DNA from 3 places in the Streptomyces sp. XD-27 genome. Region 2 is predicted to be linked to each of the others. Evidence: riboswitches for the same ligand, from Rfam matches in the RefSeq annotation. Region 2 holds a riboswitch; each other region holds the start of a gene.
The links. Region 2 has a riboswitch for cyclic di-AMP ahead of Q3Y56_RS13320 (transglycosylase family protein). Riboswitches for the same ligand answer to the same signal wherever they lie in the genome.
Positions count from the first base shown of each region.

Region 1: it holds a riboswitch for cyclic di-AMP, as region 2 does, so the genes downstream of both, Q3Y56_RS02565 (C40 family peptidase) here and Q3Y56_RS13320 (transglycosylase family protein) in region 2, are expected to answer to the same signal.
Region 3: it holds a riboswitch for cyclic di-AMP, as region 2 does, so the genes downstream of both, Q3Y56_RS15915 (M23 family metallopeptidase) here and Q3Y56_RS13320 (transglycosylase family protein) in region 2, are expected to answer to the same signal.

Region 1 covers NZ_CP130713.1:595,642-599,616, forward strand. Annotated here, with positions in the region: gene Q3Y56_RS02550 (ABC transporter ATP-binding protein) at 1-107, opposite strand, end outside; gene Q3Y56_RS02555 (hypothetical protein) at 171-341, opposite strand; gene Q3Y56_RS02560 (pseudouridine synthase) at 764-1,438, shown strand; gene Q3Y56_RS02565 (C40 family peptidase) at 1,431-1,922, opposite strand; cyclic di-AMP (ydaO/yuaA leader) riboswitch at 1,927-2,117, opposite strand; gene polX (DNA polymerase/3'-5' exonuclease PolX) at 2,311-3,975, opposite strand, start outside.
Region 2 covers NZ_CP130713.1:3,170,952-3,174,926, reverse strand. Annotated here, with positions in the region: gene Q3Y56_RS13330 (cytochrome P450) at 1-550, shown strand, start outside; gene Q3Y56_RS13325 (transglycosylase family protein) at 664-1,767, shown strand; cyclic di-AMP (ydaO/yuaA leader) riboswitch at 2,024-2,177, shown strand; gene Q3Y56_RS13320 (transglycosylase family protein) at 2,185-2,895, shown strand; gene eno (phosphopyruvate hydratase) at 3,081-3,975, shown strand, end outside.
Region 3 covers NZ_CP130713.1:3,732,573-3,736,547, reverse strand. Annotated here, with positions in the region: gene Q3Y56_RS15930 (urea transporter) at 1-954, shown strand, start outside; gene Q3Y56_RS15920 (DUF6227 family protein) at 1,349-2,128, shown strand; cyclic di-AMP (ydaO/yuaA leader) riboswitch at 2,525-2,689, shown strand; gene Q3Y56_RS15915 (M23 family metallopeptidase) at 2,701-3,828, shown strand.

The DNA of each region.
Region 1 (3,975 bases), 2.6 Mb from region 2:
GTGCCACCGGCCACGTCGAGGTCCAGCGGGTGCAGCGCCTGCCGTTCGCCGTACGTACGGCTCACCCCGCTCAGGCGCAGCAGCGCTCCCCCCGTGTCCCCGCCCATGTCCGCTCGGCTCCCCGTGATCGTTTCCGGTCCCGCCCCGACCCTAACCGTACGCCGTCGCGGTCACAGAGTGTCGTCGCGCTCGCCCTCCGCCTGGGACGGCGTGGTGCGCGGGACGTCCGGGTGCTTCTCGGTTCCTGGCAGCCTCCTGCCGGGTGTCTCGTTCTCGTCGTCCCGTTCTCCCTCGGCCTGAGAGGGGGTGTGCTCCCACGGCGAGGGGGTGTCCTTCTGCATGGCTGCTCCTTCCGGACCCGCCCGGCGCCCGCCGCCCGGGTCGTCGGGCCCTCCGAGTACCCCGTGCGGCCCGGCCCACCCCCGCCCCAGGGGTCCGGTGCCGGGCCGGGCAAGGGCCGGCCGGGCCGACCAGGGCCGGGCACGCCATAGGCTGGCAGCACGATGAGACGCAGAACCACCGCCCCGCCCGCCCCCTGCCGCAGCGCGACGGCATCGACCCGGTCCGGCTGCGGCTGCCCGCCGAAGGGGACTGGGCGACGATTCGGGACCACCTGGTCGACCGGCTGCCCGCGCTGGGGCCCGATCGGGTCGACGCCCTGCTGGACGAGGGCGGGATCGTCGGGGCGGACGGGCCCGTCGCGCCCGGCGCCCCCTTCACGCCCGGCGCCTTCCTGTGGTTCTACCGGCCGCTGCGCGAGGAGGTGCCGGTCCCCTTCGAGCTGGAGGTGCTCCACCGCGACGAGAACCTGCTGGTGGTGGACAAACCGCACTTCCTGTCCACCACGCCCCGTGGCCGCCACGTGACCGAGACCGCCCTGGTGCGGCTCCGCCGGGACCTGGGCCTGCGCGAGCTGAGCCCCGCCCACCGGCTGGACCGGCTCACCGCGGGCGTCGTGATGTTCGTGATCCGGCCGGAGCACCGCAGCACGTACCAGTCGCTGTTCCAGGACCGTGCGGTGCGCAAGGAGTACGAGGCCGTCGCTCGTCACGACCCCGGGCTGACGCTGCCGCGGACGGTGCGCAGCCGGATCGTCAAGGAGCGCGGAGTGATGGCCGCGCGGGAGGTGGCGGGCCCGCCCAACAGCGAGAGCCGCGTCGAGCTGGTCGAGCACCGGGGCGGGCTCGGCCGCTATCGGCTGCGCCCGGTGACCGGGCGCACCCATCAGCTGCGGGTGCACATGAACGCGCTCGGGGTACCGATCCTCGGCGATCCGGTCTACCCGGTGGTCGGCGATCCCGCCCCCGACGACTTCAGCGAACCGCTGCAGCTGCTCGCCCGGGAGCTGGCGTTCACCGACCCGGTCACCGGCCGCGAGCACCGGTTCACCAGTCGGCGCACCCTGCGGTCCTGGCCCGCCCCGGAATTGCCTAGTTGACCCGTCCGTACCACACCTGGCGGGTCCAGATCCTTTCCAGCCGGACGGACTTCCCCGGCTTGGGCGAGTGCCAGATCTGGTTCTTTCCGGCGTAGATCCCGACGTGGTAGACGCTGCCGCCGGAATGGAAGAACACCAGATCACCGGCTTTACGAGAACCCGAGGATACGTGCCGGGACTTGTTGTACTGGGCGGCCGCCGTACGCGGCAGCGTCTTGCCCGCCTTCTTGTAGGAATAGAGCGTCAGCCCGGAACAGTCGAACCGGTTGGGGCCCGCTGCCCCGTACGAGTAGGGTGCGCCCTTCTTCGATGCGGCGATCTTGAGCGCCTTGGATCCCAAGGTCGCCGCCTGTGCGTCGGAGCTCATACCCGGGACCAGCAGGGACGCGGTGACGGTCGCCACGGTGAGCGCCGAGACCTGACCCGTCCTGGATATGAGCGCGGGTATACGGGGAAGCACGGTCTTGCGAGAAATCGCGGACATGCCGAAGCCCTTCGTCATCCGCCTGCGAAAGATGACCTGTCGGGTTCGGGCCGGCGAAGTTGCCCGGCCACATAAGTGGCTTCACCCCAAGGACCACCGTGTTCGTGGTCCGCCGTGCTTGGGTCTCCCGCTCCTGCCGCTGTGCGTATCTGTCCGGCCATCCGGTGCGGCGGCAGGACTCGGCGTCCGCCCGGATGGTCCCGCCTCGGTGACGGGATCTTGTACCGGGAGGAGATCCTGCACCATCAACCATCGGACTTCAGAGCCGAGATGGCTTTCTGTGAACTTCTTCACGTCGGCCGTATTTCGGAATTCCAATGCCACGGGAGACTCCGCACTCCTTCACCGAGGGGCCTGAACGTGCCTTCGTGCAACGGGAGTTGTTCTCTCACGAACGAGTGGAATCCGCCTGGTGGAGTGATCGATTCCGGCCCTCGCGCAGGAAGCGGCGCAGCCGCTGGAGCGGCCAGGTGTTGATGACGTCGTCGGGGGTGAGCCAGCCCCGCTGCGCGGTGCCCACGCCGTAGCGCATGTACGCCAGATGGGGGGTGGCGTGGGCGTCGGAGTTCACCGCGAACTTCACCCCGTACCGCTTGGCGCGCAGGATCTCCTCGTCGCCCAGGTCGAGCCGTTCCGGATGGGCGTTGACCTCCAGCGCCGTGCCGGTTCTGGCGCACGCCTCGAACACCGCGTCGAAGTCGGCGTCGATGGCGGGCCGCTTGCCGATCCGCCGGGTGGTCGGATGGCCGATGACCGCGACGTACGGGTTCTCGCAGGCCCGTATGAGCCGCCGGGTCTGCGCCTCCCGGCTCTGGCTGAAGTGCGAGTGCACCGAGGCCACGCACACGTCGAAGCCTTCGAGGAAGTCGCCGGGCCAGTCCACGTCCCCGTCGGGGCCGATGTTGAGCTCGGTGCCGTGCAGCACCCGCATCCGGCGGTGCTCGCGGTCCAGTTCCCGCACCCGCTCGCGCTGGGCGAGCATCTTCTCGTCGGTCATCCGCTGCATGACGAGGTCCGGGGCGTGGTCGGTGACGGCGTAGTACGCGTAGCCGCGGGCCGCCGCGGCCGCGACCATCTCCTCCAGCGGGGCGAGGCCGTCGGTGAGGTCGGTGTGCGTGTGCAGGTCGCCGCGGATGTCCTCCTCGGTGACCAGCTCGGGGAGTTCGCCGCGCAGCCCGGCGGCCACCTCGCCGCGGTCCTCGCGCAGGGTCGGCGGGATCCAGGGCAGGCCGAGCCGGTCGTAGATCTCCTCCTCGGTCTGCGAGGTGATCTTCCTTCCGCTCTTGGCGTGGAACAGGCCGTACTCGGACAGCTTGAGCTTGTGGCGCACCGCCATCTCGCGGACCCGGATGTTGTGCGCCTTACTGCCCGTGAAGTACTGCAGGCCCGCGCCCCATGAGTCGGGGGGCAGCACCCGCAGGTCCACCTGGAGCCCTTTGGTGGTGCGGATGGAGGTCTTCTTCTCGCCGTGCGCGATGACCTCGGCGGTGTACGGCAGACCGCTGAACGCGTCCATGAACGCCGCCGACCGGTCGGCGGCGACGAGGACGTCGATGTCCCCGATGGTCTCCTTCATACGGCGCAGCGATCCGGCGTACGTGCAGCCTTCGCACCCGGTGACCCGCGACAGCTCGGAGACGACCTGCTCGGCGACGTCCATGGCGGCGTTGAGGAGGATGCGGCCGCCCGCCTTCTGCATGAGGGCGATGCCGTGCAGGATGTTCTCCTCGGTCTTCTTCCCGAAGCCCTTGACGTCGCGCAGCCGCTCCTCGTGGAGGGCGTCGAGCAGCTCGTCCACGGAGGAGATGCGCAGCTCCTCGTAGAGCGCCATGGCCTTCTTGGGGCCCAGCATGGGGATGGTCATCAGCTCGCGGACCCCGGCCGGGATCGCGACCCTGACTTCCTCGATCGTGGACACGTGGCCGGTGCGCAGGTACTCCACGACCTTGTCGGCGATCGACTTCCCCACGTTCGGGATCTCGCGCAGGCCCTTGGCGTCGAGTGTGGAGACGTCGGCGTGGTAGCCGCCGATCGCGCGGGCGGCCTTCTCGTA
Region 2 (3,975 bases):
CGCGGCCATGGCCTTCATCCTCCTGTTCGCCGGTTTCGAGACCACGGTCAACCTCATCGGCAACGGCACCTACGCCCTGCTGCGCCACCCGGCGCAGCGCAAGCGCTTCCAGGCCGCGCTGGCCGACGGCGACGAGGCCCTGCTCGCCACCGCGGTCGAGGAGTTGCTGCGCTACGACGGCCCCGTGGAGATCGCCACCTGGCGGTTCGCCACCGAGCCGCTGACCCTCGGCGGGCAGCGCATCGCCGAAGGCGACCCCGTCCTGGTCGTCCTGGCCGCCGCCGACCGCGATCCCGAGCGCTTCGAACGGCCGGACATCCTGGACCTGGCGCGCGCCGACAACCAGCACCTCGGCTACGGCCACGGCATCCACTACTGCCTCGGCGCGCCGCTGGCCCGGCTGGAGGCGCGGACCGCCCTCGCCACCCTGCTGCGCCGCCTCCCGGACCTTGCGCTCGACGGCGATCCGTCCGATTTGCGCTGGCGCGGCGGGCTCATTATGAGAGGGCTGCGCACACTCCCCGTAACCTTCACCCCAGAAGGAAGTTGACGGACGATCAGCACCGTGATCGGGGCGTGACCTCCGCTACATCGGCTTGTGACTCGTGGGCGGCCGGATTATCTTTCAGCCTCAACTCAGCCGCCACTACGAGAGGTAACCGCATGCGCTCCGGGAACGGTAGGCACCGCCGCCCCCGTCAGGCTCCGGCCATCGTCGTCGCGGCGGGGGTGACCGGCGCGAGCATCGCGCTTCCCCTCCTGGGAGCCACCGGCGCACACGCCGCCGACACGGCCACGTGGGACCGGGTCGCCGAATGCGAGAGCGGCGGCATGTGGAGCGCCAACGCGGGCAACGGCTTCTACGGCGGCCTCCAGCTCACCCTCGACATGTGGAAGAGCTACGGCGGCACGTCCTACGCCCCGCGCCCCGATCTCGCCAGCCGCTCGCAGCAGATATCGGTCGCCGAGTCGATCCTGGCCGACCGCGGGCCGCAGGCCTGGCCCGGTTGCGCGCTGAACGCCGGGCTCAAGGACGGGGGCGACGCGCCCGAGGTGAACCCCGGCAGCACCGAGCCGCCCAGATCCGGGGCGGAGGAGCCGGACGGCGGCGACGCCGACTCGACGAAGCCCGCCGACGAGGACACGTCCACCGAGAAGCCCGATTCCGACTCCGGCTCCGACGACACGTCGGATGCGGACCGCGACCGTACGGATGGCGACGCAGACGGCAAGGCGCCCGAGGACGGCAAGGGCGACAAGGACGCTGACGGTGAGAAGGGCGACAAGGCCGACGAGGACGGGAAGGGCTCCACGGACCGTGCGGACGGCAAGGACCCGGAGCGGGACTCCGACTCCGCGCCCAAGCCGTCGGAAGACCCCGCGGACGGCCGTACGGACGACGGCAAGGGTGACGGCGGGGACGAGAGCAAGGGCGACGGCAAGGCCCCGTCCCCGGACGCCGGACGTACGCCGGAGCCCGGCAGCGGCAGGCACCGCGGCGCCCCGGACGACCGCGCCGACGACGGCGAGCGGCGCGGCGGGCGGCACGCCTCGCGCGGTGACCGCGACCGCGGCGCGAACCCCGCGGGCGACGGCCCGAAGCGCTACACGGTGCGCTCCGGTGACAGCCTGTCGGCCATCGCGGCCGAGCATGACGTCCCCGGGGGCTGGCCCGCGCTCTACGAGGCCAACGAGAGCCTCGTGGGCACCGACCCGGACCTCATCCACCCAGGTCAGCGCCTTGTCCTGGACGGCGGCGAACGCTAGTTCGGGGCATCTCGCCCGCCGTGCCGAAAATGAGACATGAGTCTCTTCGCATTGACGGGTGTGTCCGCCTTATCCGGCCTTAACAGGTCACGTCTGACCTGCGGAGATAGTGGTTCCCTGGGCGCAAACACGGCTGAGTTTCCACGGATGTTGGGGTTTGAGCTCACCCGGGAGCTGTGCTTACCGTCGTCACCGCTCGCCACCGCGGGCACCGCCGACCGACACGCCGAGTCCTGCCAACGGTCGGGGGGTTGTCGACGCGCAAGCGCCGAAGGCAGGAGCGGGGGACCCAGGATTGTGCGCCGGTCCGCCGGCTAGGGGTGAAGCCGGATGCGCGGCAGCGCATCCGGCCGGGCCACTCACACGCCCGAACCCGACAGCTCACCTCGCAGGCGTCGGTGAGGAAACGAACCAACCATGCTCAAGTCCAAGGGCAAGCATCGTCGTCCCTCCAAGGCCGCTCGCATCGCCACCCTCGCCGGTGTCACCGGCGCCGCGGTCGCCGCTCCGCTGATCGCCGCCACCCAGGCCTCCGCCGCGACCACCCAGCAGTGGGACCAGGTCGCGCAGTGCGAGTCCGGCGGCAACTGGTCGATCAACACCGGCAACGGCTACTACGGCGGCCTGCAGTTCTCGGCCTCGACCTGGGCCGCGTACGGCGGCACCGCGTTCGCCCCGACCGCCGACCAGGCCAGCAAGGACCAGCAGATCCAGATAGCCGAGAAGGTCCTGGCCGGGCAGGGCAAGGGCGCCTGGCCGGTCTGCGGCAAGAACCTGACCTCCGGCGGTTACGAGGGCGGCTCCTCGGCCACCACCCCGTCGCAGCAGCAGAGCACGCCCAAGGCCCAGCCGAAGCCGCGGACCCAGACCCAGCCGAAGGCGCAGCCCCAGCAGCAGGCCCCGCGACACACCGAGCGCCAGGCCCAGCCGGCGCCCACCACCCGCTCCCACGAGCGCGCCGTGCCCAAGGGCGACGGCGAGTACACGGTGAAGGCCGGCGACACCCTCTCCAAGATCGCCGAGGCCCGGCACGTCGAGGGCGGCTGGCACAAGCTCCACGAGCTGAACGACGACGTCGTCGCCGACGCCGACCTGATCTACCCCGGTCAGCGCCTGCACCTGAGCTGACCCGAGCTCTCCGGCGGGCCTTCGCCCCCGGACCACGGCCCGCGGGAGCCGGACGGGCTGGCATATCGACACGTACAGCCCGTCCGGGGGCTCTGCCGTCTCGCGGGCCGGGCGTCGGGCGGGGGCAGCCCGCCGCTGCCGTTAGGCTCATGCTGCAGACGCAGACCCACACGAAGGAGATCCTCGTGCCGTCCATCGACGTCGTCGTAGCTCGCGAGATCCTCGACTCGCGAGGCAACCCCACGGTCGAGGTCGAGGTCGGCCTCGACGACGGCAGCACCGGCCGTGCTGCCGTGCCGTCCGGCGCCTCGACCGGCGCCTTCGAGGCGCTTGAGCTGCGTGACGGTGACAAGAACCGCTACGGCGGCAAGGGTGTCGAGAAGGCCGTCCTCGCCGTCATCGAGCAGATCGGCCCGGAGCTGGTCGGCTACGACGCCACCGAGCAGCGCCTGATCGACCAGGCGATGTTCGACCTGGACGCCACCCCGGACAAGTCCTCGCTCGGCGCCAACGCCATCCTGGGCGTCTCCCTCGCCGTCGCGCACGCCGCCTCCGAGGCGTCCGACCTCCCGCTCTTCCGGTACCTGGGCGGCCCCAACGCCCACCTGCTGCCGGTCCCGATGATGAACATCCTCAACGGCGGCTCGCACGCCGACTCCAACGTGGACATCCAGGAGTTCATGATCGCGCCGATCGGCGCGGAGTCCTTCTCCGAGGCCCTGCGCTGGGGCACCGAGGTGTACCACACCCTCAAGGCGGTGCTGAAGGAGCGCGGCCTGTCCACCGGCCTGGGCGACGAGGGCGGCTTCGCGCCGAACCTCGACTCCAACCGCGACGCCCTGGACCTCATCCTCGAGGCCATCCAGAAGGCCGGCTACACCCCGGGTCAGGACATCGCGCTGGCGCTGGACGTCGCCGCCTCCGAGTTCTACAAGGACGGCGTGTACGTCTTCGAGGGCCAGGAGCGCACCGCCGCCGACATGACCTCGTACTACGAGGAGCTCGTCGCCGCGTACCCGCTGGTCTCCATCGAGGACCCGCTGTTCGAGGACGACTGGGACGGCTGGAAGACCATCACCG
Region 3 (3,975 bases), 560 kb from region 2:
TCGCCGGACACCGCGGAGACCGCCGGTCTGCCCGGCCCGGTCCGCCTCACGACGCAGCTGGTCCGCGGCTTCGCCCAGCTCAGCCTCCAGGCGAACGCGCGCGCGGGGGCCATCATCCTGCTCGCGCTCTTCGTGGGCGACTGGCGGATGGGCGCCCTCGGCCTGCTCGGCGCCGCGGTCGCCACCGCGACCGCGTACGCCCTGGGCGTCGACAGGGGCGCCATCGACCTCGGGCTGCAGGGTTTCAGCGGCTGCCTGACCGGCATGGCCCTGTTCGTCTTCCTGGGCCACTACCCCGCGACCTACGTGCTGACCGTCGGCGGCGCCGTCGTCTGCGTGCCGCTGTACTCGGCGCTGACCAACCTGCTGGCGCCCTGGAGGCTCCCGGCGCTGACCGCGCCGTTCTGCGTCGTCTGCGGGGTGGCGGTGATGGGGGCCCCGGCGTTCACCCGGGTCTGGCACGGCGGAAGCCCCGCCGCCCTGCCCGCCATGGCGACGGCCGGCGCCGACTACACCTGGACCGACCTGTGGCACGGGTTCTTCACCAACATCTCCCAGGTCGCCCTCTCGGCCCACTGGTACGTCGGCGCGATCATGTTGGTCGGGCTGTTCGTCGCGGGGCTCCGCCCGGGTCTGGCCGCCGTCCTGGGCAGCGCCGTCGCGGTGCTCGTGGCCTGGGCGCTGGGTGCCCCGCCGGGCGCGGTCGCGGTGGGCGTCTACGGCTACAACGGAGTGCTGGTGGCCATCGCCCTGGGCACCCTGTTCCTGGCGAGGACGGTACCGAGCGCGCTCTACGCCTTGGTGGCCGTGGCCGCCGCCACCGTGCTGACGGCCGCACTGAACGCCTACTTCACGCCCTTCGGCGGACGTACCCTCACCTGGCCCTTCACCATCACCACCTGGCTGTTCATCGCCGCGGTCCCGGCCTTTCCGCGGATCCGGCGCGCTGTGTGAACGAGGAAGCGCAGCCGAAACGAGCGCTGCCGAAGCGAGCGCTGCCGAACAAGCCCTACCGCACGAGTGCTTACGACAGCAGGTCGACGCGCGTGCCGATGCCGCGCTGCCGCGCCCGCTGATACGCGGTCCGGGCGACGGCGAGGTCCTGCCAGGGCAGCCCGACCGGGGCGTCGACGGAGCGTGCGCCAGACCCCTGACCCGTGGCTGGATCTGTCGCCTCTCGAGCCCGAAGCGTGATGATTCCCGGCCATGTGCCGCAGCAGGGGGCAAAGGGAACTGCGGTCCACGGCTTCGCCAAACACCGCACGCGGGGTGTGTCGACGCCGCTACGGTAAGTCGCGAGATGTCGCTTCGGGGGCGCGGCGAGTCGATGGCCGGGAGGAGTAGAGACATGGGACACGCAGAAGCCGGCGGGCCGCCCACCGAGCATCTTGACGGGCTGCTGGCCCGCGCTCAGAACACGTTCGAGCTCGACGAAACGGAGCTCGTCCGGCTGCGTGACGCCCTGATGCACCAGACCGAACTGCGGTCGTGCCGCCAGTGCAACGAGCCGCGAGGACCGGTGGGATACAGCACGTTCCGGCACGTCTTCCTGCTGCCGGACGGCAGCAGCGGGCTGCTGTGGGAGCTGGAGCACAACACCGCCCGGGACGGGAGCCTCCTGTACGAGCTGTACCTGGACGAGGAGGCCCTCACCACCGCCGAGCGCCGTGTGCACGAGCTCACCGGCGGCGGCCGCTGGGAGGACTGGGAGGAGTTCGAGAAGGGCCCGGTGTGGCTGCCCGAGCAACTGCTGCGCACCACGGTGCCGCTGGAGATGTCCCGCGCGTACGTGGCCGACAACTCCGCCGACCACGCGCGGCGCGTGCTGCGCCGTGCGGAGAACTCCGACCGGCCGGGCGAGGAGGTCGAGCAACTGCTCGCGACCGCGTTCGCCCACGACATCGCGCTCGCGCCGAAGCCGCGGCGGCGCTCGGGGGGACGGGACGCGACATGGTGCCGCTTCTATGAGCACGCGTTCCTGCTGGCGTGCGGGGACGAGATCAGCCTGTGGGAGCTGGAGCACAACCTGACCAGCGACGGGCGGCTGGTGTGCGAGGTCTATCTCGACGAGGCCGCGGCCGAGCTGGCGGCGGACCGGCGGGCCCGGGCCCTCGGCGTGGAGCTGTGACGCGGCGCCGGCCCTGATCCTCAGAACGCCGGACGCGAGTGATGCCCGGAACCGTCGCTTCACCCGCTGGATTTCGGCCGTTCTGATCGTCGGAGGCGTCGTCTTCGACGGGGCCGCCCCGCGCCGGCCGCCTCGGGCGTGACGTCGCGTAGTCGAAGGTGACCCCTCAGGCATAACGATTGACACACGATCAGGCGTGTCAGGTTTGCGTGTACGTGGAACACGACGTCGCGGCGCGCCGGTGGAACCGGCAACTCGCACCACCCTGCCCGCAAATGACCGTTTGGCGCGCGTCAAAGGTTCGTGGATTCCGGGGAACAGCTTGGAATCGTGTCGCCGGGTCTATTAACGTTCGATAACGCAGCGCGGTCGTCACAGCCGTCGCAGAGGCGGCACCGTGCGCCGTCGCCGAATCCCTACGCACCACCACTGCACCACCAGCAACACCAAGGGAACCGGGGAACCACCAACCTTGGGGTGAATCGGGCCGCACCTGGCCCGTAGGAGACCTTCCTGCTCCGAACCCGTCAGCTAACCCGGTAGGCGAGAAGGAAGGAAAGGAGTACGCCCCGGTGGCGTCCAACAGGTCTGCCCTCGACGAGGCACCGTACGGAACCTCCGGCGGAGCCGGGCCCTCCGGGACCGCCGTCTTCGCCCCCGGCGCCGCCGACGACGGCGAGCCGTGGGAGGAGTGGAACCCCACGGAGGAGTCCGTCGCCCCGGTCCGCGGCAGGCACCGGGTCGTCAAGCAGCGCGGCGGGACCATGGCGCGCAGCGGCGCCGTGCTCGGCGTCGGTGTCATCGCGGCGGTCGGCGCGGGCGGCATGGCGACCGCCAAGGACCGGCCGAACGCCCCGATATCCATGCCGGACCTGGCCCATGTCGCCGACGAGGTGCAGGACGCGCTCCCGGACACCAAGGACCTTCCCGTCATCGGGCCGCTGATCTCCGACGGCGACCCCTCCGGCACCGGCACACGGGGTTCCGGCACTCCACTCTCCCAGGCCGGGCTCACCCCCCAGGACCGGGCCAGCGGCACCACGGACGCGGGCGAGGCGCTCCGCGCCCGCATCATGCAGCAGGCCGAGCAGCAGCAGACGGCCGCCGACGAGGCCCAGCGGGAGGCGGCGGCGCGGGCCGAGGCGGCGGCCGCGGCGAAGGCGGCGGCGGAGCAGAAGGCGAAGGACGTCGCGCAGCAGAAGGCCGCCAAGGCGGAGGCCGAGCGGAAGGCCGCGGAGGAGGCCGAGCGCAAGGCGGCGGAGGCCGCCCGCAAGGCCGAGGCCGAGCGTCGCGCGAAGCTGGCCGCGTCCTATGCCCTCCCCCTCGCCTCGTACACCCTGACCTCGTCGTTCGGCGAGGCGGGCGACATGTGGTCGGCCGACCACACGGGCCAGGACTTCGCGGCCCCGACCGGCACCCCGGTCAAGGCGGTGCACGGCGGGACGATCACCGAGGCCGGCTGGGCGGGGTCGTACGGCTACCGCATCGTGCTCACGCTGGAGGACGGCACGGAGGTCTGGTACTGCCATCTGTCCTCCATGGTCCGGACCTCGGGTTCGGTGTCGACCGGAGATGTGATCGGCCGCGTCGGCGCCACGGGCAACGTGACCGGACCGCATCTGCACCTCGAGGTACGACCGGGCGGCGGAGCCCCGATCGACCCGCTGGCCTGGCTGCGCGAGCACGGCCAGAACCCGTAGCGGAGGCCGCACGCCCCACCCGTGCCCTCCTCCCCTTCCCCCACGCCCTGAACGCCGACGGCCCTGGTCTCTCTCCCCCCTTGACACCAGGGCCGCCGGTCTGTCCGGGGCAGGAAGCCCGTCGCCCAGCCGCTGCCCGATCGCCAG